One region of the Paenibacillus allorhizoplanae genome, then DNA from elsewhere that is predicted to be linked to it. Evidence: a T-box and tRNA genes for the amino acid it is inferred to sense, from the RefSeq annotation. Region 1 holds a T-box; the other holds one or more tRNA genes.
What was found. A T-box is a leader RNA that pairs with one kind of tRNA and senses whether it is charged. The one in region 1 lies ahead of leuS (leucine--tRNA ligase), so its partner is inferred to be a tRNA-Leu.
Positions count from the first base shown of each region.

Region 2: it encodes a tRNA-Leu, which carries the amino acid that the T-box ahead of leuS (leucine--tRNA ligase) is inferred to sense. The anticodon was not compared.

Region 1 covers NZ_CAKMMW010000018.1:18,571-34,203, forward strand. The annotation lists gene L6I86_RS24370 (DNA internalization-related competence protein ComEC/Rec2) at 1-1,463, opposite strand, end outside; gene L6I86_RS24375 (MarR family winged helix-turn-helix transcriptional regulator) at 1,675-2,130, shown strand; gene L6I86_RS24380 (MFS transporter) at 2,143-3,414, shown strand; gene L6I86_RS24385 (deoxycytidylate deaminase) at 3,575-4,087, opposite strand; gene L6I86_RS24390 (ComEA family DNA-binding protein) at 4,191-4,790, opposite strand; gene comER (late competence protein ComER) at 4,984-5,817, shown strand; gene leuS (leucine--tRNA ligase) at 5,846-8,305, opposite strand; T-box leader at 8,387-8,630, opposite strand; gene L6I86_RS24405 (class I SAM-dependent DNA methyltransferase) at 8,702-9,463, opposite strand; gene L6I86_RS24410 (CvfB family protein) at 9,465-10,361, opposite strand; gene rsfS (ribosome silencing factor) at 10,358-10,705, opposite strand; gene yqeK (bis(5'-nucleosyl)-tetraphosphatase (symmetrical) YqeK) at 10,725-11,297, opposite strand; gene nadD (nicotinate-nucleotide adenylyltransferase) at 11,287-11,874, opposite strand; gene yhbY (ribosome assembly RNA-binding protein YhbY) at 11,887-12,180, opposite strand; gene aroE (shikimate dehydrogenase) at 12,201-13,061, opposite strand; gene yqeH (ribosome biogenesis GTPase YqeH) at 13,082-14,197, opposite strand; gene L6I86_RS24445 (YqeG family HAD IIIA-type phosphatase) at 14,207-14,701, opposite strand; gene L6I86_RS24450 (alpha/beta hydrolase) at 14,908-15,633, opposite strand, start outside.
Region 2 covers NZ_CAKMMW010000044.1:7,480-23,112, reverse strand. The annotation lists partial or broken rRNA gene rrf (5S ribosomal RNA) at 1-63, shown strand, start outside; tRNA gene L6I86_RS34565 (tRNA-Glu) at 152-226, shown strand; tRNA gene L6I86_RS34560 (tRNA-Val) at 243-318, shown strand; tRNA gene L6I86_RS34555 (tRNA-Asp) at 334-410, shown strand; tRNA gene L6I86_RS34550 (tRNA-Phe) at 433-508, shown strand; tRNA gene L6I86_RS34545 (tRNA-Thr) at 525-600, shown strand; tRNA gene L6I86_RS34540 (tRNA-His) at 643-715, shown strand; tRNA gene L6I86_RS34535 (tRNA-Leu) at 779-858, shown strand; tRNA gene L6I86_RS34530 (tRNA-Leu) at 865-943, shown strand; gene L6I86_RS34525 (FadR/GntR family transcriptional regulator) at 1,004-1,711, opposite strand; gene L6I86_RS34520 (FAD-linked oxidase C-terminal domain-containing protein) at 1,870-3,285, shown strand; gene L6I86_RS34515 ((Fe-S)-binding protein) at 3,317-4,615, shown strand; gene L6I86_RS34510 (AraC family transcriptional regulator) at 4,612-5,481, opposite strand; gene L6I86_RS34505 (amidohydrolase family protein) at 5,630-6,460, shown strand; gene L6I86_RS34500 (zinc-binding alcohol dehydrogenase family protein) at 6,534-7,547, shown strand; gene L6I86_RS34495 (LysR family transcriptional regulator) at 7,594-8,478, opposite strand; gene tkt (transketolase) at 8,593-10,620, shown strand; gene fsa (fructose-6-phosphate aldolase) at 10,655-11,311, shown strand; gene L6I86_RS34480 (NanQ anomerase/TabA/YiaL family protein) at 11,365-11,856, shown strand; gene L6I86_RS34475 (MATE family efflux transporter) at 11,917-13,311, opposite strand; gene L6I86_RS34470 (DUF3817 domain-containing protein) at 13,407-13,691, opposite strand; gene L6I86_RS34465 (ATPase) at 13,872-14,252, shown strand; gene gatC (Asp-tRNA(Asn)/Glu-tRNA(Gln) amidotransferase subunit GatC) at 14,391-14,678, shown strand; gene gatA (Asp-tRNA(Asn)/Glu-tRNA(Gln) amidotransferase subunit GatA) at 14,706-15,633, shown strand, end outside.

The DNA.
Region 1 (15,633 bases):
GGCGATGGCCAAATCATCGTCAGATGAGGAATCTGTTGTAGTTGATCCGTAATCCAAAATATAGCTTGATTCAGCCAGGAGATGAGTAGTCCTATTCTTTGACCTAAAGGAATGTAAATGAGACCTATCGTTAAAGCAACCAAGCCTGCTGGAAACACGATCATGCTAATTACAGGGACTAACACGGCATTCGCTATCCAAGATAACAAGGAAAATTGATTAAAATAGTAAATGGAAACCGGAAAAGAGACGGATTGGGATACGAGTGTGATGGCGAGGGTGTTTCGGAGTGTAGGAGAAGTTAAGTAAGGTGTGAGCAATACCGTTACTCGTTGCACACCGAGGATGAGTCCAAGTGTGACTAGGAAGGAAAGCTGGAAGCTTACATCCAGCAAAAAGTAAGGGTCCCATACCAGCATAGCCCACGCTGCTACGGCTAGTATGTGCAAAACCTCTTTCATACCTCCGCGCCGAGCTGCGTACAGGGCGATCATCGACATTAGCCCTGCCCTGACTATGGACGGCGATGCCCCAGTCACGAGGACGTAGAACGGGAGCAAGCCCATGCAGATGAGCAGATAAGATTCTTTGGCGACTTTAAAACGGCGCAAGATCCAGATGCATACGCCTAAAAATACGGCAATATTCAAGCCTGAGATTGCTAAAATATGTGTTAGTCCCAGCTGTGAAAATTGCTGGAAGCGTTCTGGGTCCAGATCGTCCGTAAGGCCGATCAACATGCTTTTCATGAACCCCGCCTGCGACGCGGGAAAGATCACGTCCATGCACCTGCTGAGCGCAGCGCGCAGCTCGTCGTTCCAGCGTAGCATCTGGACGACGCTGAAGTGCGCTGCCGCAGGCTGCACCTGCGCCTGATCCACCCCTTTGGCTGAAAGCAGCCAATGGGTGTGGTGAAGGCGCAAATATCGGCGGTAGTCGAAGCCGCCGAAGTTGCGGGCCGGGGACGGGCTGCGCAGCGTCCCCGTTAGCGTGAGGGCGTCGCCGCGGCGCCAGCCCGACGCGATCGTCTGTTGCGCCTGCTCCATCAGGCGCAGCGAGACCTGCACGCTTTCCCCGCCGAGTGGGAAAGCGGTGTTGTCATGGAAGCGGACGGACTCCGCTTCCAGAGTGAAGCTGGCCCTGTCACCGTCAATGGTGACAGGGCTGGCAAACCGGCCGAGCAGCGTGGCCTCGCTGCCGTCAGGGCTGATCTGCTGCTGCTGCGCCAGCGGCAGCGAAGTGATGTTGCGCTGGTCGGTCCCTTGATAATAGCCGTAGGCTATTACGACCAGCAGCAAGGCGCCCAGCGTCTGCCGACCAGGCAGGCGCAGCGCGTAGAGGATGACAAGCGCGGCTAACAGCAGCGCGCTTGTCATCCATGTCAGCCACGGGAGCTCAGTATAGATCGCGAGCACATACCCACTTATCCACAGACAGCATCCTTGAACAACTGGTCTTTTCATTGGAGATCCTCCTTCATTTTCACTTTCTGACGATCCCAAATAAAAAACCTCTTTCTAACGCACCCACAATGGCTGCAATAGAAAGAGGTTCTTCCCCTTAACTACATTCCGTTCACATTTCTAAATCCATCTTGTTTCATAAATACAATTGACAGGCGAAAGCACTTGGATTATATTCGTTGTACATACAAAATACATCGGAGGTCTTAATATGACTAAGAAAGCTCAAGTAACAGAAACGGATAACAATGAAGCTTTTTTGCATCAATGCTTATACTTCACTACGAATCGGCTAAGTCGGGCCATTAGCCGAATGGCCGACGATGCATTTGCAACAACAGGGCTTGCACCTGCTTACGGTTATTTACTCAGACTGGTTGTTGCAAAACCTGGAATTCCACAGAAAGAGCTTTCAGAAAAGCTCTATATTACGCCATCTACTCTTACCAGATTTATCGATAAACTGGAGCAAAAACGACTCGTGGAGCGCCAAGTTAAAGGAAAAACTGTACTCGTCTTTCCCACAGAAAAAGCTATTGAAATCGAACCTTCGCTTCGTGCAGCATCGAAAGAGCTTCTTCGGACCTATAAGGCTATTCTTGGAGATGAGGTCGCTACGATCTTGACGCAATCTTTGGAATCGGCCAGTGAGAAATTAGAAATATAAGAGGTGTAGATTATGAATCAAACAAAAAGCAAGTTTTATTACGGCTGGATTATTGTGTTGCTAACGTTCGTCACATTACTTGTGTCAGCAGGCATACGCTCCATGCCAAGCGTCTTGATGATCCCTTTCCAAGAAGAATTCGGCTGGAGCCGTGGGGCTATATCAAGTGTTGCCTCTATCGGAATTTTACTATATGGACTTGTTGGTCCGTTTTCTGCAGCACTGTTATTGCGCTTCGGTATCCGCAAGGTTGTATTGCTCGCACTGTCCGTTCTAGGTGCCAGCCTTGCCGTTACGCCGCTGATTAATTCCTTGTGGCAGTTCGATTTGCTGTGGGGAGTCGTTTCCGGACTTGCAAGTGGAATGATGGCAAACGTGCTTGGTATCACTGTCAGCAATCTATGGTTCGTCAAACGTAAGGGGCTCGTAGTTGGCATACTAACAGCAAGTGCAGCAACGGGTCAGTTGCTATTTCTCCCATTAATTGCAAAGGTGACTTCCGATTACGGCTGGCGGTATGCGATGTATGCAGCGGTAGCCGCTATCGTAGTTGTCTTTATTCTGGTAGCCATATGGATGAAGAATAATCCTTCAGATGTTGGTGCAGCGCCATACGGTGCCACAGAGGTTGTAAAGCCAGAGCCTTTCAGGGGCAATGTATTTCTCACCCCCATCCAGAACCTCGTTATTGCAAGTAAAAATAAAACATTTTGGCTGCTCGCGGGCACCTTCTTCATTTGTGGATTCTCGACAAATGGTTTGATAGGCACACACCTCATTGCCGCTTGCGGAGATTACGGGATGATGGAAGTCGCCGCTGCCGGACTTCTAGCCATGATGGGCGCTTTTGATTTATTCGGAACAACGATATCTGGCTGGTTAACTGACCGATTCGACAGCCGCTGGCTACTTTTCTGGTACTACGGTCTACGCGGTTTATCCCTCATATTCTTACCGTATGCATTGGCTACTACTCCGTACATGCTAGTCGTGTTCTCGGTATTTTATGGACTCGATTGGATCGCAACCGTACCGCCAACTGCTAAACTTGCAGGAGAAACATTCGGTAAAGAAAAATCTGGCATGATTTTCGGCTGGATTGTGGTGGCTCATCAGATCGGTGCCTCCTTTGCCGCGTATGGTGCCGGTATAATGCGTGACTGGCTTGGCAGCTACTCGCAAGCTTTCTTTATTGCTGGTCTTACCTGCTTCATTGCCGCTTTATTCGCTATTCGTATACAGCGACAACTTAAAAAGCACAAAGAACAGGCCGTAATGTTGTAAACCTTTATATGTAGTCGCTCAAGCATAGGCACTGCCGTATAAGCAGCTATGGGGGTTGTCAACACAATGACTAATTCCCTAGCTCTCGAATACGAATCAAACAAGCACATTTGCATGAACGCGTGCTTTCTAGGCTTCGTCAAAGCTGGCAGCGTGCTAATTAATTCACTACCTCCGATACCGTACCTGCAGGCGGCTCATATGCGGTCAACTGACGGAACGAGATGCCTCTAGCTCCCATCAACTCGCTAACCTTCTCATGATCCTTCGGATACCCCCGATGAAACACGATCTCTGTCACTCCGCTGTTAGCCAACATGTTAGCACAGGTCCAGCAAGGCTGATCCGTCACATATACGGTAGAACCCTCGCGATCTTCCCGATCGGTAAAAAGCAATAAATTCTGCTCTGCATGAATGGTACGTATGCAACGGTGTTTCCGCACGACTTCTTCTACATCGGCAACGACCTTCAGCTCGATTTCTTCCACAAGCATGCAGCCTGCTTCCGTGCAATCTGCTACGCCCATCGGTGCGCCATTATACGCTGTTCCGAGCAACTTCTTTCCTTGAACGAGTACTGCTCCAACATGTCTACGATTGCACCGTGAGCGTGTGGAGGCCATATAGGCAATATCGAGGAAATACGTATCCCAATCTTTCCGGATGCTCATGATGATTGACTCCCTCCTGATGACTAGATTTTCCATTACTATTTGCGAAGTTAAAACGATTTCTAGTATTTTCTCATATTTTGCTAGAAATGAAAAGACGACGCTAGACTGGCCCTACATATATGAACCCTTTCAGCTTCTCAAACATTTTATCTCCGATCCCTTTCACGTCCTTGAGTTCTTCGACTCGCTTGAAACGTCCCTTTTTCATACGGTACTCGAGAATAGTTTTGGCTTTACTTTCTCCGATCCCCGGCAGTTTATCTAACTGCTCCAACGTAGCCGTGTTTAAATCTAAAAGTCTCTTTTGAGCTTCATTCGATGGAAGTGCAGGTATTGGAGGTACAGGACTAGCAGCGGAGGTTGGATGAGTCTCTGAAGATGGAGGCGAAGTTTGCGTGCTTGCTCCCGTTGAACTTGAGGGTGTGGATATCACTTCTGAAGATGACGATGATTCATTCGAACTCGCCTTTGGTGTTACTCTAGCTTTTTCATTACCGACGGACGCAGCTTTCCCTGTTGCCGCTTTTTTCTCATTCTCCCCTTGCACAAGCAATTCTTCCATCTGGGCATTGATCGGCATGAACGCTGTTTGAATGGTTGCCTGTCCTCCACGTAGAAATGGCCACACAACCCAAACAAAAAGCGAGACAGCACCAAGAATCAGCCCAATTTTCTTTATTTTATTTCCAAATAAATCCACATACTACCTTCTTTCTTAGCATATTTGCGTTTGGGCAACCATATACATGAAAAAGCGTCCCATTGACCACACGACTAGTCACAATACGGATGAGACGATGCTTGGACCTCTATCCTTGCCTTTCATGGCTGAGCGACCGCGATTATAGGTTGGTATTCGTATAAAGACTGATTTTATCGGGAGGGATCACTTGATGAAAGCTGGATTCATCGGTACTGGAAGTATGGGAAGTATACTGATTGAAGCATTCATTCATTCCGGGGCATTCAATCCCGAGCAAATTATTGCTAGCAATCGCACATCACGTAAAGTTGAACTACTTGCGGAGAACTATCCTGGCCTGCACGTGGCTGAAACGAATCGAGAAGTCGTGCGTGGAAGTGATTTGATTTTCTTATGTGTGAAACCATCTGAATTCATAAAGGTTATTGATGAAATCAAAGAGGACGTGCTTTCCTCTCAATTTATAATATCCATCACGAGTCCTATTCTGATTAAGCATTTAGAAGGTCTTTTACCAGCTAAAATTAGTAAAATCATACCAAGTATCACGAACTACGTTTTAAGTGGTGCTACGTTATGTATTCATGGAAATCGCATGCAGCCTGAAGATAAAGAATGGCTTGAAAACATTTTTACACATATTTCTACACCCATACGTGTATCCGAGAATTATACGAGAATTTCATCAGATTTATCTAGTTGTGGACCTGCTTTTCTAGCTAGCTTTATTCAAGCATTCATTGATGCGGCTGTAGAAGAAACAGGTATTTCTGCTGAAGAGGCCACATTACTGGCAAGTGAAATGACGTTAGGTACAGGAAAGTTACTTACAACGGGAGGCTTCAACCCTGTTAGCTTACAAAAGCGGGTATCTGTTCCTGGAGGCATCACGGCAGAGGGTTTGCGTATTTTGGAAAAAGAGCTTTGCGGAGTTTTCTCTCAAGTAATTAATGCTACACATGCGAAATATGAAGAAGACATTGAGAAGGCTGAGCAGCTTTTCACCTTAAAGCAAAAGCAGTAGCCTTCCCAACGCATTAGACCTTCATTTCTTAACCAACGACGATATTGACTAATTTACCCTTTACAACAATCAATTTGCGAACGGCCTTTCCGGCGGTCGCTTCTTTGACTTTGTCGAGTTCAAAAGCCATTTTCTCCATCGCTGCTTCATCTGTATCTTTGGAAATCATCACGCGATCAACAATTTTCCCATTGATCTGAACAACGATTTCAACTTCATTATCCACGGTCCATGCTTCATCATAAGCTGGCCATGCTTCGTACGTAATGGATTCTACGCCGCCTAATTTCTCCCAAAGCTCTTCTGCTAAGTGAGGTGCGATCGGGGAAAGCATTTGCACGAAGTTTTTCATCGCTTCCAGTGGCAAGCGCTCTGTTTTGTAAGCTTCATTTACGAAAATCATCATTTGACTAATCGCTGTGTTGAAGCGAAGCGCATCGAAATCTTCTGTAATTTTTTTGATCGAACGGTGCCATGTACGTTTAAATGTATCGCTGCCTAGCATCTCATCTGCGCTAATTTTGGAGTGAACTTGACCGTTGTCATCAACGAACAGTCTCCACACGCGATTCAAGAAACGGTAGATTCCGTCTACACCCGTTGTATTCCACGGTTTAGTCGCTTCCAATGGTCCCATGAACATTTCATAAATACGAAGTGTATCCGCACCTTGATCGCTCACGATATCATCTGGATTCACAACATTGCCGCGTGATTTACTCATTTTCTCCATGTTCTCGCCAAGAATCATCCCTTGGTTAACAAGCTTATGGAATGGCTCTTTGGTATGCACAAAACCAAGATCATAAAGCACTTTATGCCAGAAACGTGCGTACAGCAAGTGAAGAACTGCGTGCTCCGCTCCACCAATATATAGATCAACTGGCAACCATTGCTTTTGCAGCTCATCTGAACAGAAGGCTTGATCATTCTTTGGATCGATGAAACGCAGGTAATACCAGCAGCTTCCCGCCCATTGCGGCATCGTATTCGTCTCACGGCGAGCTTTCATACCCGTTTCTGGGTCAATCGTATTCACCCATTCAGAAACGTTAGCAAGCGGTGACTCCCCAGTACCGGATGGTTTGATTTCATCCACTTGTGGAAGCAATAATGGCAGTTGATCCACAGGAACAGGTTTCATGGTGCCATCTTCAAGGTGAAGAATTGGAATCGGCTCACCCCAGTAGCGTTGACGACTGAACAGCCAATCTCTCAAACGATACGTTACTTTGCCGCGGCCTTTGCTATTTTGCTCCAACCAAGCGATCATGTGGCTAATGCCTTGCTCAATGTTCAATCCATCGATTGGACCAGAATTCACATGCTTGCCGTCGCCTGCATAGGCTTCCTTCTCCACGTCTCCGCCTTGAACCACTTCGATAATTGGCAAATCAAATTGCTTCGCAAATTCCCAGTCACGTTGATCGTGACCTGGAACTGCCATGATCGCCCCAGTACCGTAACCGCCAAGGACATAATCAGCGATCCAGATCGGCACTTTCGTGTCATTAACCGGATTGATCGCATAAGACCCTGTGAACACACCGGATTTGTCTTTCGCCAAATCTGTACGCTCCAAGTCGCTTTTACGTGAAGCTTTCTCTTGATATTCTTTGATCGCAGCTGATTGCGCTTCAGTTGTGATCTGCGCTACAAGCTCATGTTCCGGCGCTAATACACAATAAGTTGCACCGAAGAGTGTATCTGGACGCGTAGTGAAAACCGTTAAACTTTTCTCCGCATGACCTTCAATCGCGAATTGAACCTCAGCACCAGTCGATTTACCAATCCAGTTACGCTGCATATCTTTAATACTTTCAGACCAATCAAGTTCCTCAAGATCTTCAAGCAAACGTTCCGCATACTCCGTAATTCTCAAAATCCACTGACGCATCGGTTTCCGAATTACTGGATGGTTACCACGTTCGCTCAATCCATCGATGACTTCCTCATTAGCCAAAACCGTACCTAGCGCTGGACACCAGTTAACTGGCACTTCGTCGACGTAAGCAAGCCCTTTATTGTACAGCTGGATGAAAATCCATTGTGTCCATTTGTAATACTCCGGATCCGTCGTACTAATCTCCCGATCCCAATCATAGGAGAAGCCCAGTGATTTAATTTGACGGCGGAACGTATCAATGTTTTTCTTCGTAAATTCGCGAGGATCATTCCCTGTGTCTAAGGCATATTGCTCAGCAGGAAGTCCGAACGCATCCCAGCCCATTGGGTGAAGGACATTAAAGCCTCTCATCCGTTTAAAACGGGAAACGATATCTGTCGCTGTGTAGCCTTCTGGATGACCTACGTGCAAGCCAGCTCCTGATGGGTATGGGAACATATCCAACGCATAGAATTTCGGCTTATCCGAATTTTCCAATACCTTAAAAGTTTTCTTCGCATCCCAGTAAGCCTGCCATTTGGGTTCAATCGCTTGCGGATTATAGCCCTGTTGTTCTTTCGTTTCTTTCAATTCCTGTGTCATGACCTTCCATGCCTCCTTAAGTTGCTCTCTGCTCATGTATGCCTATACGCACAAAAAAACCTCACATCGCTAGCGGATATCGCTAGGGACGAGAGGTATAATTCCCGTGGTACCACCCTAGTTAACACAAGGCGTTCTTCACCTGTGTTCACTCTGCCCCTTAACGCGGGTGAGACGATCCAGCTAGCGCATCTGATCCAGGATCAGGCGGTTCACCTTCTAGCTCCGAGGCGAGTTCTCAAGACTAACATCTGCCGGCTCACACCCTAGCTCCGACTCTCTGAAAGATGCTGTACAAGGTACTATTCCTCATCTAAGCTTTCCATACAACTGATTAGCTTTGATTATATGTAAAATAATGCCGCACTGTCAAGCCGATGACGAATCCCGTCGGCATTATTTTTTCGCAATGAAGAAAGCGCGCTCTGTCTTCTCAGTAGGTTGCTCCCATGTAAAGTCAGCTGCTTGATGTACCTCACGAAAACCTACCTCGATCAGCATTTGTTCCAGCCACTGCAAGGGATATGCTCTTTGTTCATGCGTCTCATCAATGCGACGGAAGGTTTCCTGCTGGCCGATGTCCTTGACGAAGATCGTTAAATCATGTTCAATCTGAACACGTTCCTCATCTAATTCGCTTGTCCATATGTAAGCAACATCGTCTTCATTTAGAAAAAAGGGCTGCGATTCTGCATATGCGAACAATTGCTGTGGCGTATGTACATCAAAGAGGAATATCCCACCTGGCTTAAGTCCCGCCCATGTTTGACGGAAAGCATCCACGATGTCTTCTTCCTCTAGTAAATAGTTGAGGCTGTCACAAAACGAGATCGCCATATCCACTTCCTCGCCAAGTTCCCATTCGCGTATATCCTGCTGAATCCAACGAATGCCACCGCCGCGAAGCTGACTGGGTTGTTCGCTATACTTCTGCTCAGCGACAGCCAACATATCCTCGGACAGATCTATGCCAGTCACCTGAATACCTTCAGAAGCCAATGGAATTGACAAATTACCTGTTCCGCAACCTAAATCAACGAGCGTTGCAGGCTTTACACCAAACCGCACGAAACTTTCCTTCACAAATCGAAGCCAGTCTTCATACGGCATGCTGTTCATCAAGCGATCGTACGTGTAGGCGAATTTTTCGTAACTCATCTCAGCCTTGCGTCTCCTCTTGTTTCAGATAGGTCCAATCTGCTTCCTGATAGATGAGCCCATCTTTCATAAGTTTACCTAAGGCACGTTTGAAGGCTGCCTTACTTAGTCCGAATTTATCTTTAATAACATCAGCTTGTGTTTTATCCGAGAATGGCATCGCATTTCCTGGGCGTTCACGCAGCACTTCAAGGATGCGATCTGCATCTTCATCGCGTCCTTTTTCCTTAGGAAGCCTCATGGATAGATTAACTCGTCCATCTTCTTCACGGACGAAAGCAATCCTTACATCCACTTGCTCACCTACGCGAAGTAAACGTGTTCGCTCTTGTGGGATGATAAGCCCAATGACGCCATATCCAAGGACACCTGCTTCACAGATGACGAAAGTACCCATTTGCAGAGGGCGATACACGCGTGCTTTCACCCATTGGTTCGTCCAACTTGAAGGTGCTCTTACACAAAGTGGAGCCAAATCCTCTTCAAGCGCCAACTTAGCAATTAATCGGCCTTGTCGGTCATGCGCAAGCGTTGCATACACTTTGTCCCCAACTTGAGGACGAAGATCCTCGAATTCAGGTACATTCCGGTATGGTAAAAGCAGATGACGTCCTAGACCCATTTCCAAGAAATAGCCGAAACGCGGATGAATATCAACAACCTCTAAAAGTCCCACCTGACCCATGGTCAGTAGTGGACGTTTCATAGTGGCCATGATTCGATCCTGCGTATCGTGGAATAAAAACACTTCCACTTTATCTCCCGGACTAATTCGATTACCTACGATTTCTGCGTAAGGGAGCAGAAAATCCTGATAACCATCGCTCAGGAAGAAGCCGTTTGGTGGAACTTCCCTTGCTACCTCTAAGGTAACAAGGGATCCTGCTTCCATTCTCATACGCGCTCCACAACTTTAGCATCGGACCAAAGTCTTTCGATGTTATAGTATTCACGGTCATCACGATGGAAAACGTGGAGAACAACATCCCCTAAATCAAGCAGTACCCATCTTGCGGTATCAACGCCTTCAAACCCACGAATATGAACACCATGTTCGTGTGCTTTTTTACGAGCCTCGCCCGCAATCGCTTGAACTTGTGTTTCCGAATTCCCGTGACAAATAACGAAATAATCAGCGATTAAGGATACGCCTTTCAAATTCAGGCTAACGATATCTGCCGCTTTCTTGTCTTCCGCTGCCTCAACAACGAATGCTAATATTTCTTCTGGGTTTTTACTCATGCAATCATCCTCCATGTCATTAGGTGTGTAGTTGTATTTGTTCCAATAAATCATTCCGTGTCAAAATTGTTAATGGATAAATGCGCTTTCCTTTGGAAATCAAGAAGTTGATCGTGGAGTCGAAACCAGCAATCAACGCGCGTTCAAGACTCGTTTTTGCCAGTTCACGAATAGTTTCGACTCCTGGAAAATCACGACCTGGCTCCATATAATCCGCCAAGCAAACAATTTTGTCAAGCAGCGTCATCTGTTCTCGACCAGACGTATGATACCGAATTGCATCTAAAATTTCCTCGTCGTCGATTCCGAATTGCGTCTTCGCAATGAAAGCCCCTGCGTGTGAATGCCATAACTCCTTATCGAAAACTAACAAATCTTGCGGTAAATCGTTCTCACGAATAATCTTAGCTTGCTCCCCAGTAGGCCAATACTTGCAATAATCGTGCAAAATCGCTGCAACATCCGCTTTGACCGCATCCCCGCCAAATCGTTCTGCCAGCATAACGCTCGTTTCCATCACACCAAGCGTATGCTGCCAACGCCGCTCCGGCATTTGCTCCTTCACAGCTGCCATGAGTTCTTCACGTTTCATATAAGCCATTCACCTCCATGAATTGCCCAACCTTATCTGGCACAAGATACCTGACAGGATCCCTCTTCAGTCTCAACGCCCGAATAGCTGTCGATGAAATTTCAACGAGGGGCATCGGAACAAGCTTCACTCGGTTTCGGATATGTTCGGGAAGCTGTTTCAAGTCCAGCTCATAACCAGGTCTAGCTAATCCAATAAAATGAATATGCCGCACGATGTCATCGATGCGATGCCACTGCGGCAAATACTGAACCATATCCGCGCCAATAATGTAAGTGAACGCGATGTCCGGATATTGCGATTTCAACAGCTCGATCGTATCGATACTATAGGATACGCCGCCTTTGTTAATTTCGATATCGATAGGACGAAAAAAAGGATTGCCTTCTGCAGCAAGGCAAACCATCTCCCAACGCTGCTGGCTCGTTCCTTTCGGGGCATTAGGTTTATGCGGCGGGACGTTCGCTGGCATAAGCCAAACCTCGTCCAAGCCCCCTTCCACCCTCGCACGTTCAGCTGCGATTAAATGACCGGTATGAATGGGATCGAACGTACCTCCCATAATTCCGACAAGCATACGTCCACCTCATTAGCGCGGCAGTTCAATCTTCTTATTGTCACGCGATTCTTTGTAAAGCACGACGATTTTCCCAATAACCTGAACAAGCTCTGCGCCAGATTTCTCGGATAATTCAGCTCCGACCTCTTGACGATCTTCTCCACTGTTGTTGAGAACCGTAATTTTGATCAATTCACGAACTTCAATTGCTTCATTGATGTGACGAATCAAATGCTCATTCACGCCACCTTTACCTACTTGAAAAATTGGATCTACATGATGCGCCAAAGAGCGCAAATATCTTTTTTGTTTGCCTGATAACATTGATGTCCCTCTATTCATTCTTATTCAGTTAACGACTGTTCTACCACCTGTCTCATCGCCGAAACCGGCGCAGGTGTACCTGTCCAATACTCGAAGGCATACGCGCCTTGATAAATAAACATGCCGAGCCCGCCATGAATGCGCGCCCCAACGGCTTCCGCTTCACGAAGAAATCTCGTGATTCGCGGGTTATAAATAAGATCACTAACAAGGTGATGCGGCCGTAGCAGGTGAAGCGGTAAAGGGAGCTCATCAACATTAGGATGCATACCAGCGGAAGTCGTATTCAGCACGAATTCCACATTGTCCACAACGTTATCCAGCTCGTCCATCCCTAAACCAACGGTTTCGGTGAATGCGCCAATTGTGGCTGCCAATTCGATTGCACGCTCCTTGGTACGATTCGCGATATAAATGCAGCTCGCTCCTTCTTTCGCAAGTGCATAAGCAACACCTCTCGCCGCGCCGCCAGCACCAAGTACAAGAACTCGTTTACCTTTGAGCTCGATTCCCGTCTCTTCCTTCAAAGAACGAACATACCCGATCCCATCGGTATTAAAGCCTTTGAGCTTACCATTCTCATTCACAATGGTATTGACTGCGCCAACGATTAAAGCCCCTTCATCGATCTCATCAAGGTAGTTCATGACATCAACTTTATGCGGAATCGTCACATTCACTCCGCGATAACCAAGTGCCCTAATTCCCCGAACTGCCTCGCCAAGCGCTTCTGGCTTCACGTGAAAAGCTGCATATACGCCATTGATGCCCGCTTCCTGAAAAGCACGATTCAACATAATCGGTGAACGAGAATGCCTGATCGGATCCCCGAAAACCCCGTATAAAACTGTATGACTATCGATCGTCCGAAGTTTATCCATGATCTCCCCCATGTTCTCTTCTAAATCAACGACTCCCGTGTAATAACTTTGATACCTTTCGGTGCATGCACAGCAAGCTGAGCACCAGCAAGGCTGTTCACTTTAATCCATCCCAAACCAGAGATCAGCACATCCATCTGTTTCCCCTTCGGAATGTGCAACGGATGTTTGACCAGCTTCGGAAGCTCTTCAAGATCCGCCTGCGCCGGAGGAGTCAGCATAACACCCTTATGTTCTTCATATAACTGATCCGCTCGCTCTAGCTTCGTACGATGAATCTGAATGGCATTTGACGTATATATGGTGAAGGATTGATGCTCACCTTGGATAAAATCAAAACGAACTAACGCACCGAAGAATAAGGTTTGTCCCTCATTAAGTTGAAATACCATTGGTTTCAGCGGTTTGTCCGGCATGAGTGGCGTTAAATCGCGCTTCTTAACTACCTCCGTAAGACGATGCTTGTACACAATCCCAGGTGTATCAATAATGAATTTCCCGTCATCCAGAGGGATTTTGACTAGATCAAGTGTAGTTCCCGGATATTGTGACGTCGTTAATTCGGCTTCCAGATCACTGTAATCACTGATCAGACGATTAATGAGCGTCGATTTCCCTACGTTCGTAGCACCAACCACGTAAACGTCCATGTTGCCGCGATATTCTTGTACAGCCGAAATAACACGATCGAAACCGATGTTTTTCTTCGCGCTGCAAAGCACGATATCAACAACCTTAAGGTTCTCTTCCTTGACTCTGCGCTGCACCCAGTTAATGATTTTGTTGGCATTCGTCACTTTCGGAAGTAAATCAATTTTGTTAACTACGAGTAGAACGGGATTATTCCCAATAAATCGGGCAAGTGAGCTAATCATACTGCCTTCAAAATCAAAAATATCCACGATCTTCACGACTAACGCCTTCGTTTGACCAACATGTCCTAATAATTTCAGGAAGTCGTCTTGTTGAAGGGTAATACTCGAAGACTCATTATAATGCTTAATCCGATAACAGCGCTGGCAAATCAAAGGTTCCTTCTGCAAAGCAACCTCTGGAATAAAGCCCAGCTTACTTTTGACTTCTGTTTGCAGCCCAATGCCGCAACCCGCACAATGTTGTATTGTTTCTGTACTCATGAAACCTCCCTATTTCTTCATCCTTGCTAGAGCCCATTTCTCAATCTGCCGATTCACTTTTGTGAAGAAGCCTTCATCTTTTCTTGAGATAGGTTGAACTAGGATCGTGTATAACCCCATTCGATTGCCTCCAAGCACATCTGTCAGCATTTGATCCCCGATAACAGTAGTCTGTCGCACATTCGTTCCAAGCAGCTTCATCGCTTTATGGAAGGAAGCATTCGTCGGTTTTTTGGCACGGTGAATAAACGGAATGCCCAGTGGCTTAGCAAAGGTCGAAACTCTGTTATGGTGGTTGTTCGACACAATAACAACTTTGAAGCCGATCTGCTGCAAATGATTCAGCCATTCTATTAACTCAGGTGTCGCATGTGGATCACGTGCACCGACAAGTGTATTATCAAGATCCGTTATAATTCCGCGAATACCGAATCCCCATAGGTGATTGGCATCAATATCATAAATTGTATGAACAGACTGTCTGGGTACAAGCTTTTTCAGCAAACAAATTCCCTCCAACTGCTTCCTTGACATATACGTGAAACTATATCATAGTGCCTCGTTTGTTGCAAAAAGAAAAGAACATATTTTCTCACCACATAAGAATTTATAGTTTTCCGACACGGAAGAACAAATTCGTATTGGCGATAAAAACAACATTTAGAACGCGGTCTATCATCCTCGAACGACTTCGATTGAAGTTTTTCTCACTAGTCTCTTGTTGGCAACGGCAACCACTCTAAAACGCGTTGAATTTTGCGATCCCAATATCCCCATTCATGGGTGGCGGACTCTTCTTCATAGGTAATTGCCAGCCCTTGTGCTAGGCAATAATCCCTGAATCGAATGTTATCTTCATATAGAAAATCCTCAGTACCACAACATTGATAGAGCTTAGGTTGCTCTTGTTTACTAGCAACAAGCTGATTGGCGAGATAGAATAAATCATTTGGGGTATTTTTTATCGTCGTCACATCGCCATAAATTAATTGAAAATCATTCGGAAATGCATTAGCGCGCTCAACAATATCTACGGTTCCTGACAAACTCGCTCCCGCTGCATACCGATTCGGATGCGCAAGTGCCAACTTCATCGCGCCATAACCCCCCATAGACAAACCGGCCACGTAATTCAACTCTCGTTCTTCGGCTAAAGGAAAGAATGATCTTGCTAACACAGGTAATTCTTCACTAATGAACTCCCAATACTTTGGACCTGACGCCATATCTGCATAAAAGCTGCGGTTTACAGCTGGCATAATCACAGCAATTCCATGCTGAGAAGCATAGCGCTCAATGGATGTTCTACGCATCCATATGGTATGGTCGTCGGACAATCCATGCAACAAAAAGAGAGTAGGGTGCTTTCCACCAAAAGCATGTGAGGCTAGTCCAATCTGACTTTTGGCAACTTGAGGTAAGATGACATGCATGGA
Region 2 (15,633 bases), on a different contig from region 1:
AAGCCCTCCAGCGTCGATGGTACTTGAACCGCAGGGTTCTGGGAGAGTAGAACGTTGCCAAGCAGTCACCTGATATAGGGATCTTTTAGTGGAGCTAAAAGTCTCTCTACATTGGGTATTTTTTTTGCCGAAGCTTTCGGAAAAAATTTTAGGCCCGTTGGTCAAGTGGTTAAGACACCTCCCTTTCACGGAGGTAACAGGGGTTCGAGTCCCCTACGGGTCACCATTTCCACAAAATATATGAACGCTTAGCTCAGCTGGGAGAGCACTACCTTGACAGGGTAGGGGTCGGCGGTTCGATCCCGTCAGCGTTCACCATATAGAATTTTGCATGGAGCTGTGGTGTAGTGGCCTAACATGCCTGCCTGTCACGCAGGAGACCGCGGGTTCGAATCCCGTCAGCTCCGCCATTTAAGTTTGAAATCATACCTTGGCTTTGTAGCTCAGTCGGTAGAGCAGAGGACTGAAAATCCTCGTGTCGGCGGTTCGATTCCGTCCAAAGCCACCATTTTCTAAATGAATAAGCCGTTGTAGCTCAACTGGTAGAGCAACTGACTTGTAATCAGTAGGTTGGGGGTTCAAGTCCTCTCGACGGCACCATTTTTCCTAAGAAGGTTTGGGGAAAAGAAGTTATCTAATGTGGCGGTCGTGGCGAAGGGGTTAACGCACCGGTTTGTGGATCCGGCATTCGCGGGTTCAAGTCCCGTCGTCCGCCCATTAATTTCTCAGTGAAGTCAGCTTCGGCTAGCAACTTCATCATTTGCCTGATTGACAACATGCGCGTATGGCGGAATTGGCAGACGCACTAGACTTAGGATCTAGCGGGTGACCGTGGGGGTTCAAGTCCCTCTACGCGCATTATATGCCGGCATGGCGGAATGGCAGACGCGCTCGACTCAAAATCGAGTCCGAAAGGGTGGAGGTTCGAGTCCTCTTGCCGGTATCAAAAGCAACACACACGAAAAGCCTTACACTGTAAGGCTTTTTTTGTTGTTCTCATATGTTATTCTTTGTTTTTCTGTGCTAATTGTTGAATTACCTGATCAACTTTCGCAATATGCTGAGACATTCTCTCTGCAGCAAGCTGCTCGTCTTGAGCCGCAATTGCCTCAACAATATCGCGATGCTCTTGCAGAAGCTGTTCGGCCGAAGCACGCTCTGCAAAAAACCACAGACGCCGCGAGGCTTTCATGCTCTGTTGTAATCGCTCCGTCAAGGACTCCATCATCCCTAAGAATAGGGTATTCTGAGATGCCTTAGCGATCTCCAAATGAAAGCGAATGTCTGCATGTTCGCTTTCTTCCTCATTACCAAGTGAAGATTCCATATCACGAAGGATTTCTTTAAGAACGGATAAATGCTGCTCAGTACGGCGGCTAGCCGCTAAGGTTGCACAGCCAGCCTCAATGAATCTGCGCACCTCCTGCACTTCCTGAAGTGTCTCGCTGTGGTCAAAGAGACTACTCGATTCCGTCGGTAATGACGTAACGACATAAGTGCCTCCCCCATGTCGAATATCGACCCAGCCCATAGCTTTAAGCCCACTGAGTGCTTCTCTGATCGTAGATCGGCCGACTTGGAAGCTTGCAGCAAGATCAACGACTGTAGGAAGCTTAGAACCAGGAGCATAAGTTCCTTCCTCAATTTGAGCTTTAATATGTTGAAGCACGATTTCCGAGCCCTTTTGTGGTCGGATTTGCTGAAAAACCATAAGTATCCCCCTGAAAATCGCTGATAAAGTTCTATACATCTATTACATCATAAGCTAAAATAGAAGGAAAGTCATCTGATCACATGATCACTTGTAAAAACATCAAGAATTACTAAGGAATGTAGCATACTAAGTAAGCGCTCAAGGGAGGATTCTTCATGCTCGATAATCAAGTTAGACAACAATTACAGGCCATTGTAGGCGAAGCCTTTTATAAAGATGATATGGAATCTCTAGTTACCCATTCCTATGATGGGACACCGATGCTCCAGTCCTTACCTGACGGTGTGATCTATCCGAAAGATACTGCACAGGTTTCAGGTATTATGAAGGTGTTGAATGAGCATCGCATTCCCCTGATCAGCAGGGGTTCGGGTACGAATTTGTGTGGAGGTACTGTACCTGTACAAGGTGGGATCGTCATGGTTATGCATCGTATGAATGCGATCCTAGATATCGATCTGCAGAATCTGACAGCCACCGTGCAACCGGGGATCATTACGAAGGAATTCATCGAGCAAATTGAGGGATTGGGCTTATTTTATCCACCAGATCCAAGTTCGATGGCGATTTCCACCATTGGCGGCAATATTGCAGAGTGTTCAGGCGGTCTTCGCGGTTTAAAATATGGCACAACCAAAGACTACGTGATCGGCCTTGAGTGTGTTCTTGCATCAGGTGAAATTATGCGTACCGGTGGAAAGCTGATGAAGGATGTAGCCGGGTATGATTTAACGAAGCTGCTAGTCGGCTCCGAGGGCACGCTTGCAGTTATCACAGAAGCTACGCTTAAACTGATTCCTCCTCCAAAGGCGAAGAAAACAATGTTGGCGATGTACAAGGACTTATACGGCGCGGCGCGCACTGTTTCCAAAATCATCGAGAATCGCATCATTCCAGCAACCTTGGAATTCATGGATAATCCAACAATTCGTGTTGTAGATGATTTTGCAAACCTTGGACTCCCATTGGATATGGCTGCTATTTTGCTTATTGAACAAGATGGCGAGCCAGAGATGGTTGAGCGTGACATTGCCCTCATCTCTGAGATTTGCAGGGAGGAGCAGGCAGATGAAGTCAGCATCGCGAGCACACAAGAGGAAGCGCTGAAGCTACTAACAGCAAGACGTAGCGCCTTTACTGCTCTTGCTCGCTTACGTCCGACGACGATACTTGAGGATGCAACGGTACCTCGCTCCAAGATCGCGGAGATGGTTCTAGAAATCAATCGAATAGCTACCAAGCATGATGTTCAAATTTGCACGTTCGGTCACGCAGGCGATGGCAATCTACATCCTACCGCAACAACCGACGCAAGAGATCATGATGAAGTTCATCGTGTAGAAGCGGCGTTTGAAGAGATTTTTGAAGCCGCGATTCGTTTAGGTGGAACCATTACTGGTGAACATGGTGTTGGGTTAGTGAAAGCGCCATTCCTGGAATGGAAAGTGGGAAGCAGCGGAATCGCCATGATGAAGGGGATTAAGGATGCGTTCGATCCGAACCATATTCTAAATCCAGGTAAAATGTTTGCCAAGGAATCTAGACGCAGGGTGGTGATTGATCGTGTCTAAGGGCCAAGGAGCAACACTTCAGGAAACGTTAATGCAGAAACTGGACTACGACCAATTAACGAATTGCATGCGTTGTGGATTCTGCCTGCCAGCTTGTCCGACATTTAAAGAAACAGGGATCGAGGCAGAGTCTCCGCGGGGCCGCATCTCTCTGATGAAGGCAGCCGTAGATGGCCTCATGGAGCCAGGGATACGCTTCGAAGATCAGATGAACCACTGCTTGGGTTGCCGCGCGTGTGAGCCTGCCTGCCCAGCTGATGTGAAATATGGCCAATTAATCGAACAGGCTCGCGATGCCATTGAAGTGCATACAACCCAGCATAGATGGTGGGTAAAGGGTGTGCGGAAGCTCGTATTCAAAGAGCTATTTCCATCCCAACAGAGAATGCAGCTGCTCGGGACAGGGCTTCATTTTTACAAAATGTCAGGTATCCAAAAGTTAGTTAGAAAAACCGGTGTAGTCGGTCTATTCTCGAAGCATATGGCTACGATGGAGAAAATTCTTCCTGATGCTTCAGGCAAGGGAATTGTTGAACGTCTTGGTACGTTTATACCGGCAAAAGGCAAAAAGCTGGGCACTGTGGGGATGTTCCGTGGATGTTTGATGGACGTCCTATTCACTGAAACGAATATAAGTACGGTGAAGCTTTTGACCGAGGCTGGTTTCGATGTCGTCATTCCTGAATCGCAGAACTGCTGCGGGGCTCTTCATGCCCATAGTGGAGAAACAGATCAAGCGAAGCAAATGGCCAAAAGTAATATTCGCGCTTTCCAAGAGGCAGGAGTCGATTACATTATTTCGAATGCAGGAGGTTGTGGAGCGATTCTTGTTGAGTACGATCATCTGCTTCATGATGAGGAAGAGTGGAAGGAAGCCTCCACTTGGTTCGCCAAACGTGTGAAGGATATCAGCTCCATTCTGGTGGAGAAAGGTCGGCCTCTACGTTTTGCAGAAACACTATCACAACAAGGTCCAACACGTGTTACGTACCAAGAGTCCTGTCATCTTCGCAACGTAATGAAGGGCAGCCAACCAACGAAGCAATTACTGCAAAGGGTAAGTAACACCGCGTATATCGAAATGAAGGATTCTGGTTCATGCTGTGGTTCCGCAGGTATTTATAATATGACTCAGCCCGAAATGGCCAATCAAATCTTAGAGCATAAGATGGAAAATGTGAATGCAACAATAGCATCCTACGTGGTCACGAGCAATCCAGGATGCTTACTGCAAATGAAGTTAGGTATTGATAAACATGGGCAAACCGGGCATATGGAAGCCGTTCATATCGCGGACTTCCTCTACGACCGGTTAGTGAAGCAAGATTAGAATGAACGGAAAGACTTTCGAGCAGCAGCGGGCGTAATGCCAAACACTCTTTTGAACATCGCATGAAAATGAGGTAAACTTTCAAAACCGCACATGTCCGCGATTGTACCGACACTAGCATCACTTTCTTGAAGCAGCTGTTTGGCACGGATGATGCGCTTAGTTATGAGATAGGTACTGATATTCATACCAATGAACTGTTTAAATACCCTGCTGAAATGAGCGGGCGTGACGGAAACTTGTTTGGAGAGTGCTTGGAGTCCGATATCTTCACAGAAATGCTGGTCAATATAGAGTATGATTTCTCGCATCCAAATAGGGCCGACAAGCGTGTCCAATTTGGGTGACTTGATGTCTGTGGTCATTTCACGCTGGATAGTAAGCAGCAATTGAAGCAAATGAATAAGGATAGATTGGCGTTTACCAATGGTTGGATGTTTATATTCGTTTTCAATAACATCCAAAAGTAATTCTAGGTGTTGACTCTGTGGTAAGCGCATCTCGAACTTATAGTTACGAAGTGTCGCGGCTTGTTCAAAGCATTGTAAATAGGAGAAGTCATCTCCTAAAGAGGGCAACTGTACAATACTTGGAGAGAAGTAAATCGCAGTGGACGTCACAGGGGACTCTTTATCTGGTGTCGCTCGATGAATCGTATTCCCTGGAATAAGAAAGAGATCACCTTGTTTCATTTCATAGAAGGTATGATCGATAAAAAAAGTGCCACGTCCCCGATACACATAGACAATTTCATACCAGTCATGGAAATGGTCAGGAAGCTCGCTAAGCGAGCTTTTTGTATTTTTATGGGCAAAAGACATGGGGAAGGCGTCATGATTATCGAAAATTTTACGAATAGGATCCACAATAACCACTCCATTCTTCTACAAGATAGTTTGATAATATCAAAAAACCGTATAGTTATGCTAGATATCGATATTTCATATCGAAAATTTAATGATAAAATGGAAGAAAGCGATATCATATTAGGTGAGATGGATAAGGAGAATCATCATGCGTATTGATGCACATCAGCATTATTGGAAGATCGACCGAGGGGATTATGGATGGCTTACACCAGCGCTCCCTGTATTGAATCGTGATTTTTCACCAAATGATTTGGTACCACATCTTGAGCAATTCAACTTAGATAAGAGCATTGTGGTTCAAGCTGCGCAAACTTTAGAGGAAACTGATTATTTACTAACTTTAAGTGAAAGCACGGATTCGATTGCCGGCGTTGTTGGATGGCTTGATTTGGACGATCCTGATTATCTTATTCATTATAAAAAATGCAGTCAGCACCCGAACTATCTAGGCTTTAGGGTTATGATTCAGGAGCTCCCTGATGCACGTGTTATTCTTCAGCCCCATTTTGTGGACGCCTTGCGATATTTCGCTAAGGAAGATGTACCCGTTGATTTGCTTGTCCTCGCTCATCAATTAGAAGTCGTCATCGAGCTGTTAGAACTAGTCCCAGGTTTGCGAGCGGTCATTGATCATATTGCGAAACCGTCGATTGCCGAAGGTGTGATTGAACCCTGGAAAAGCCAAATGGCGACTATTGCAAAGCACCCCAGTCTATATTGTAAAGTTTCAGGCATGGTGACCGAAGCCAACCATTCTGATTGGAAGCAGGAGGATTTTACGGCGTATGTCCAGCATATTTTGGGGATTTTTGGAACGGAGCGTGTGATGTTCGGAAGTGATTGGCCAGTTTGTCTACTCGCGGCTGAGTATGAGGACGTTGTCGATGTTGTGAATCAATCCTTGCCAGATAGCTGGTCAGAAAAGGATAAGGCTCGCTTATTCGGTCTAAATGCAATGGAATTCTATAAATTATGAAATATCGCAAATGAGGCAAAATTGGCCTCGATGTCTATGAGTAAGAGTGCTCGAATGTGAGAGGAGGGCAAACATGAAAGCGATCGTCTGTGAACAAGTTGAGCATTTAAAGTATGTCGAGGTAGAAGAACCAAGTGTAGGTGTGGGAGAAGCACTCGTTCGTATTCAGCGAATCGGCATATGTGGGACGGATTTGCATGCTTTTAAAGGGAATCAGCCTTTCTTTAGCTATCCGCGTATTCTAGGGCATGAGCTGGCAGGGTATGTAGAGGAGCTTGGTGCGGGAGTAACGGATGTTGCAGTTGGCGATCTTGTAAGCGTCGTTCCCTACATGCATTGTGGGCAATGTATTGCTTGCCGAAATGGCAAAACAAATTGCTGTACAGACATGAAAGTGCTTGGCGTACATATGGATGGAGGCATGGTAGAGCGTCTAGCTCTCCCTGTAAGTCAGCTGATCAAAGCCGAGGGGCTATCTCTTGATCAAGCTGCAATGCTAGAACCACTTAGCATTGGTGCACATGCGGTGCGTAGATCAGAGCTGCGTACAGGGGAAACGGCGCTAGTGATTGGAGCGGGCCCGATTGGGCTTGGGGTAATGATTTTGGCGAAGCAGCTTGGCGCTAATGTTATAGCAATGGATATTAATGAGGAGCGATTAGCATTTTGCCGGGAATGGGCAGGCGTCGATCAGACCGTGAATGCGCTCCAGCATCCGAAGGAAAAGCTAGCGGAGCTTACGAAGGGCGAATTTCCTACCGTCGTTTTCGACGCAACTGGAAATGCTAGATCGATGACAGATGCGTTCGGTCTTGTTGCTCATGGCGGCAAACTTGTTTACGTCGGACTAGTAAAGGCAGATATTGCCTTCCATGACCCTGATTTCCACAAGAAGGAGCTGACGTTAATGGGGAGCCGTAATGCGACCATGGAGGATTTTGATACGGTGATAAGTGCATTCAAGACGGGAAGCATCGACATTGAGCGCTATATTACGCATCGTAGCTCCTTCGAGGAAATGGTAGAGCAATTCGAAACGTGGCTGAAGCCGGAGTCCAAGGTGATTAAGGCGATGGTTTGTTTGTAAAAAGGGGACACACTCGGTGGAAGCTGAGTGTGTTTTTTTGGCTATATTACCCCGGATTCTCCAACTCAGCTACAAATGCGGCAGCAGCAGTCGAGAGCGGCATATTCTTCAAAGTGATAATCCCTATCTTGGTTGAGGGGATCGACGCCTCAAGATTGACCTCAAATAAGCTGCCCTCTGCTAATTCTTTGGCGACAAACTCCTTCGTAACAAAGGAAACGCCGAAGCCAATCTTAGCAAATTCAATGAGTAAGTCCACACTGCCCAGCTCAATCTCCGGCTCCAAAAGTAAGCCGTTATCACTGAACAAACGGGTGACGAATTTCCTGGAGGAGCTATTACTAGAAAATAAGATAATTGGATAGGCGAGAAGTTCTGCCAACGTAACCTTACCCTTAGACAGTTCGCGGTACTTGGGTCCCGTTACGAAGCAGTCCTGAATGGTGATACCCTCACGAACCTGAAGCTGATCATCATGAATAGGTGTTCTCACAATACCGATGTCGATTTTGCCTTCTTTTAAATTTTTTACAATCTCAGGTGTCGTCCCATGGACTAGATTAATTTGGATATGTGGATATTGAACGTGAAACGATTCCAGAAAGGGAAGAAGATAGTGTTTGCACAAGGAATCACTGCCACCGATTTTGATTTCTCCGCTAGAGAAATTTCGCAGCTCATTGAGCTTTTCCTCCGCTAGGGAGATGAAGTTGTAAGCTTGTTCAATATAGGAATAGAGGATGGCTCCCTCTTTGGTTAAATCAACGCCTTTAGACGTACGAGCAAACAGAGGAAGCCCTAGGCTTTCCTCCAATAATTTGATGGAGTGAGAGACACTGGGCTGTGTGATATACAGCTCTTTGGCAGCTTTGGACAGACTTCCGGATTTCGCTGTTAAATAAAATACTTTATACAACTCGAAATTAACCATATAGACACCTTCTATAGCGAGTATCGAAACTATCAATTATTTGAATGCACCATCTCCTCTTATAATAAAGAGATAAGGTAACAAAAACAACCATATAGATGGAGGCGTATCTCATTGAATGGAACAACGGTTGGCATTGAAGAATTAAGCATTAATGCGATTAGAACGCTTACAATTGATGCTGTCGAGAAAGCAGCTATGGGTCACCCAGGCATGCCAATGGGCGCGGCGCCAATGGCGTATGCGCTATGGACACGTCATTTGAAGCACAATCCAGTTAGCCCGAAATGGGCGGATCGTGATCGTTTCGTCTTGTCTGCAGGGCATGGCTCCATGTTGCTTTACAGCTTGCTTCATCTAAGTGGGTATGATGTATCTTTGGACGATATCAAGGAATTCCGCCAATGGGGAAGCCGCACACCTGGGCATCCAGAGTACGGTCACACCGTTGGTGTAGAAGCTACGACAGGTCCGCTTGGTCAAGGTGTTGCCATGGCTGTGGGTATGGCGATGGCTGAAGCACATCAAGCTTCCGTGTATAATAAACCGAATTTTCCAGTTGTTGACCATTTCACTTATGCCATTTGTGGAGATGGCGACTTGATGGAAGGTGTTTCCTCTGAAGCAGCTTCCTTAGCTGGACATCTCAAATTAGGTAAACTAGTCGTTCTCTACGATTCCAACGATATTTCGCTCGATGGTGACTTGAACATGTCGTTCTCCGAGAACGTCAAGATGCGTTTCGAGTCCTACGGCTGGCAATACCTCCGCGTGGAGGAGCAGAACAACGTCGACGCCATCTCTGCGGCGATCGCAGAGGGCAAGGCGGATCTCAATCGACCGACGCTGATTGAGATCAAAACAACCATCGGCTTCGGCTCGCCGAACAAAGCCGGCAAAGGCGGCCACGGCGGCACGCATGGCTCGCCGCTGGGCAAAGACGAGCTGCTTCTGACGAAGCAAGCTCTGGGTTGGCCCCTCGAGCCGGACTTCTACATCCCGGCTGAGGTTTACACCCACTTCGCCCACCACAAGCAGGTGGGGGCTCAAACAGAAGCAGCCTGGGAGCAGCTGTGGCACAGCTACCAGGCGGCCTACCCCGAGCTCGCTAAGCAGTTCGAGCTCGCGAACAGCGGCGACCTTCCGGCGGATTGGAACGCCGATGTGCCGCGCTACACCCCCGAAAGCGGTGCGATCTCGACGCGCACAGCATCTGGCAAAGTGATTAACGGCTTGGCGAAGCGGGTACCTCATCTAGTAGGCGGCTCTGCCGACCTTGCGAGCTCCAACTTCACTATGATCGGCGATGCTGCAGCTTTCAGTGCAGCCGATTACAGCGGCCGCAACTTCTGGTTCGGCGTCCGGGAATTCGCCATGGGCGCAGCGCTGAACGGCATGCTGCTGCACGGCGGACTGCGCGCTTTCGGCGGCACGTTCCTCGTGTTCAGCGACTATCTGCGCGGTGCGATCCGTCTGTCAGCGCTGATGAAGATCCCAGTTGCGTACGTCTTTACGCATGACAGTATCGCTGTCGGCGAAGATGGCCCGACGCATCAGCCGATTGAGCAGATCCCATCCCTACGGATGATTCCGGATCTCACGTTGTTCCGTCCTGCGGACGCGAACGAGACAGCAGCTGCATGGGAGTATGTTCTTCAAGCGAAGGAAGGTCCGTTCGTATTCGCACTTTCCCGTCAAAATCTACCTGTGCTTCCAGGTACGGATAAGCTTGCTTTTGATCATATTCATCAAGGGGCTTACGTTCTTTCTGATGTTGCTTCTGGCGAGACTACGGACATTCAACTCATTGCGACTGGCTCAGAAGTGAGCTTAGCACTTGACGTGAAGAAGCAGTTGGCGCAAGATGGTATTGGAGCTCGTGTTATTTCCATGCCAAGCCGTGAATTATTTGAGCAGCAGCCAGAAGAGGTACGGAATGCAATTATTTTACCTCACGTGCGTAAGAATGTTGTGATGGAAATGGCTTATCCGGCTGGATGGGAAGAAATTACGGGACAAGAAGGTTTCGTTGTCGGCATCCGCAAGTTCGGAGCATCAGCGAAAGCAGATCGCGTCATTCGTGAATATGGCTTTACCGCAGAAGCAATCGTTGGGCAAATCAGACAGAAGTATTTCCAATAAGCACCCATAGCGGGAGAAAAGGTAGGGATACAGGATGAAATTGTTTATCGACACAGCCAATGTAGAAGAAATTCGTAAAGCGCACGCGTTAGGTGTAGTTGCAGGTGTAACTACTAACCCTTCATTGATTGCAAAAGAAGGAAGAGACTTTTTTGAAACAGTGAAAGAAATCATCTCTATCGTTGGTGATGTTCCGATCAGTGCTGAGGTTGTTTCCTTGAAAGCTGAAGAAATGGTTGAGCAAGGTAAGAAGCTTGCGGCATTAAGCCCGAATGTTGTTATTAAGCTGCCAATGACATTGGATGGTTTACAAGCAACAAGCGTGTTCAGATCACTTGGCATTCCAACGAATGTAACGTTGATTTTCAGTTCAACTCAAGCTTTACTAGCTGCTCGTGCGGGTGCAACGTATGTGTCTCCGTTTATCGGACGCTTGGATGATATCAACCAAGTTGGTATGAACTTAATCAAAGAAATCAGCCAGATTTTCCAAGTACACGGCATCAAATCCGAAATTATTTCTGCGAGTGTACGTCACTCTGCGCATGTCATTGAAGCAGCGCTTGCAGGATCACATATTGCGACAGTCCCTTATAAAGTGATAGAATCAATGAGTAAACACCCGCTGACAGATGCGGGGATTGAGAAGTTCCTTGCTGATTGGGAAGGCGCTAAGCAAGAAAAGTTCTAAACAAGAGATGACTCGCCCGAAGGGGCGGGTCTTTTTAAAAGGAGAAAATAGCGATGATTATCAGCGATGTGAAGCATTTTGAGCAAGAACGGCATTTATGGCCAGCGGCGGTAGCGCGAGGTATCGACTACATTTTGAATCGGAATTTGGGAGAGCTAGAAGTAGGACGGTATGATCTAGAGGGCGATAATGGCCACTTGATGTACGCCAATGTGCAAGAATCCGTGACGCGTCCAAGGGAAGAACAAATGCCGGAGTCGCACGTCGTTTATACGGATATTCAGTTCCTAGTGAGCGGGGAGGAGCGTTTATGCTTCTACAAGCTGACTGATGAGGCAATTATTGTGGATAACAAGTATGAGACACATGATGTCGCTTTCTACGAATCACAACACGCATTGCCTGAAACGGATATTTTTCTCAAACCTGGCATGTTTGCCGTATGCTTCCCATCCGATATTCATCGGCCTAATTGCCTCATTACGGAATCAACAACGAATAAGAAGATTGTGATCAAAATCCATAAGGATTTGCTGCAACTCTAGCAAAAAAGTCTGCTCACGCCAATTTATTTGGCTAGGCAGACTTTTTGTTTAAGCTTTTGATTAGGTTTTACTGGCCATCATTCTGGCTTGCTTCCATTTCCCGAAACGATAATAAAGCAGGTTCAAACTGGCAGCAACACTGAAGCTGACAGGGAAACTCCACCAAATCACATCGAAACCGTACTTGTGCGATAGCACAGTGGCAAGTGGGATGCGAACAAGTAACAGTGCAACAAATGCAACGATAAGAGGGAACACAACAGATCCCGCAGATCGAACGACACCTGCAACAACATTGAAGACGCCGAAAATAATAAAAGACCAAAGCGTAATATTGTTAATATGAACGCCTATATCAATCGCCTTCCCTTCAGGTGGCAGGAAGAATGAGACGACTTCTCGATTGAACAGGTGCAAAACGGCAACAATTAGTCCAGTCATCAAGATATTAACGCCTACGCCTGTCCACGTAATCCGGTTGACACGCTCCCATTTCCCAGCGCCAATGTTTTGCGCAGCCATCGAGGTTACAGCTCCACCAATAGCCATAGCGGGCATTTGGACGTAACTTGATATTTGCATCGCCACACCGAAAGCTGCGGTGGATTCTGAGCCATAGGCATTCACGAGATGAACCAGCATCAGATTACTTAGAGAAACCACGACCATATTTAAGCCCATGGGCAGCCCTTTTTGTATCAGTGTTCGAATAATCGTCCAATCGATTCGTAGCAAAGGAATGTCCTCTTTGGTAATGCGAAGAAAATACTTCTTCTTATACAAGTAAGCAATGAGGAGCACGAAGCTCACTAGTTGCGCGATAAAAGTCGCTACAGCGGAGCCGGCAATCCCCATTTTCGGGAATGGTCCCATCCCTTGAATCAGCAAAGGATTGAGGGCGACATCAAGGATTGCTGATAAAAGTAAGAAGTAAAACGGGGTTTTCGCATCCCCAGAGCCACGTAAAATGGCCATGATTAAATTATAGCCGAACATGAACGGAACACCTGCGAACATTATTCGCGTATACGTCACTGCAAACTCTTTGACATCAGGCGGAGTATTCATCCAGTCTAGGATCGTGGTGGAGAAGATCCATCCCAGTAAGGCGACGATTATGGATAAAACGAGGAAGAAGACTGTGCTTGTTCCGACTACTTTTTTGGCCTCTTGAACTTTCTTAGCTCCCAGATTTTGACCGATAAGAATGACGGCAGCCATGGCAATCCCGAAGATGGAGCTAATTAAGAAGAACATAATAATATTCGCATTCGATGTTGCGGCAAGGGCGACTTCACCTAAATATTTCCCGATCCAAATGGTATTGATCGACCCGTTTAAGGATTGTAGAACGTTCCCTAATAGTATGGGGAGTGAAAATAAGATCAATGTCTTCGTAATCGGGCCCTCCGTTAGCGAGGGACGAGCTTTTGGAGATGATGATGGCTCTGGCATGATTTCCTCCGTAAATTTCACTTGTTCGATAGAATAGTTTTCTCACTACTATATCAGTTTCATGCTTCTTTCTGAAATTTTACGAAGTGATGCCTCTAATGTCGGATCCAACGATCGAATAAGAATGGACCGAATGGAATAAATGCCGCAATGAAAGCTGCAAGTACGCGTCCAAAAGACCAGCGATGTAGAAGTGTGACCCAAGCAATCGATAGCAGATAGAGCGAAAATAGAAATCCATGAGCAATCCCTACGACAAAAACAGCTTGTGGCAGATCGAAAGCGTATTTAAGTGGCATGGCGATACCAAGTAAAATGAGAAAAGAGGAACCCTCGGCCCAACCGACATAGCGTAAGGCTTGTAAAGAACGTTGTAACACAGTAAGCAACTCCTTTTTATGAATGAAAGTAAATTCATCCTAAGATAGAAATATGAATGCAGTATGAACAAGTGATGTCAATTGGACACAATCTAGTTTTTTTAGTACGATAGGCAATAGAACGTATTCCATGTATTCATAGACTCATTTGAGTGTTATATATAGGTAGGGGGAAAGCAGATGCTTCGTCTTGGCGAGAAAATTATCTTCATTGCTGATCGTTTAGAACAGAATCTGCCTATTGGCGGATATGGCTATTTAATTGCGTATGACCGAAATAATGATAACATTTTCGACTATGTCGTACGTGTCCCTAAAGAGAACAAACATTACTATGTGACTGCAACTGATATTGAGCTGGAAGAAGTGCTTCTGCAGCAAGAGGCAGAGCAAGCCCAGAGAGAAGCTTTAATAGATTACGCTCTCGCAACGAACAATGAAGCCTTATTCCGTAAAATAATGAATGGCGAGTCCGCCACAGAGCCAGAGAAGGAAAGGGACAAGGAAGTACAGTCCCGTGAAGAATTCATCAAACAAATCGGGCTGAAAGCTTGGATTTAACAATAGAGAGCGTCGGTGGACATGCACCGTCGCTTTTTTCATTCATCACGCTTAATCCTTATTCTGGATTGAGTTCGCAAAATATCTGGGATATAATGAAAAGAATGACTAAATGCTGATACAAGGGGTGCAGAATACGTGAGCATAACGAAGAAAGATGTCGATCATGTCGCCAAGCTGGCTAGACTCGATCTCAATGATACCGAAAAAGATCTATTTACAGATCAGCTTAATGCTATTTTAAAATATGCCGAGCAGCTCAATCAATTAGACACCGAAGGTGTTGTACCAACTAGCCATGCCATGCCATTAGTAAATGTCATGCGTGAGGATGTTGCAAAGCCGTCTTTGCCGATTGAAAAAGTCATGCTGAATGCCCCTGATCATGAGGATGGGCAGTTCAAGGTTCCAGCTGTTTTAGAATAAGTTAGAGATGAAAGGGAGTGCCTGTCGTTGTCTTTGTTTGAATTAAACCTACAACAAATCCATGCGAAACTGCAAAGCAAAGAACTCAAAGTTTCGGATCTCGTGGATCAATCCTATACAAGAATTGGGCAAGTGGAGAGCAAGGTTCGCGCTTTCCTTACATTAGATGAAGAGAATGCACGTCAGACGGCTGCTAAGTTGGACGAGCAGCTTTTAAGCAATGCTACACGCAGTGATGTATTCGGTTTGCCAATCGGAATCAAGGATAATATGGTAACCGAAGGTTTGAAAACAACCTGCGCAAGCAAATTTTTATCCAATCATATTCCGATTTATGATGCGACAGTCGTGAGCAAGCTCAAGGAAGCTCAAGCGGTTACCATCGGCAAACTCAACATGGATGAGTTTGCGATGGGCGGCTCCAACGAGAACTCCGCGTTCCACCCGACCCACAATCCGTGGAACACGGATTATGTGCCAGGCGGTTCCAGCGGTGGCTCGGCAGCTGCAGTCGCTGCAGGCGAAGTGTACTTCGCGCTGGGCTCCGACACCGGTGGCTCGATTCGCCAACCGGCTGCTTACTGCGGTATCGTCGGTCTGAAGCCGACGTACGGACTCGTGTCCCGCTATGGTTTGGTCGCTTTCGCGTCCTCCTTAGACCAAATCGGGCCGCTTACGAAGAACGTAGAAGATGCTGCGTACGCGATGCAAGCTATCGCAGGTTACGACCCGAAAGACTCCACTTCTGCGAATGTGGACATCCCGAACTATCTGAGCGCATTGACGGGTGATGTCAAAGGACTGCGCATAGGCGTACCCAAAGAATACATGGGCAAAGGAATCGACCCAGCTGTAAAAGAGAAAATTCTTGAAGCGCTCAAAGTACTTGAAGGTCTTGGCGCTGTATGGGAAGAAGTTACGCTTCCACATTCCGAGTATGCGGTAGCAACGTATT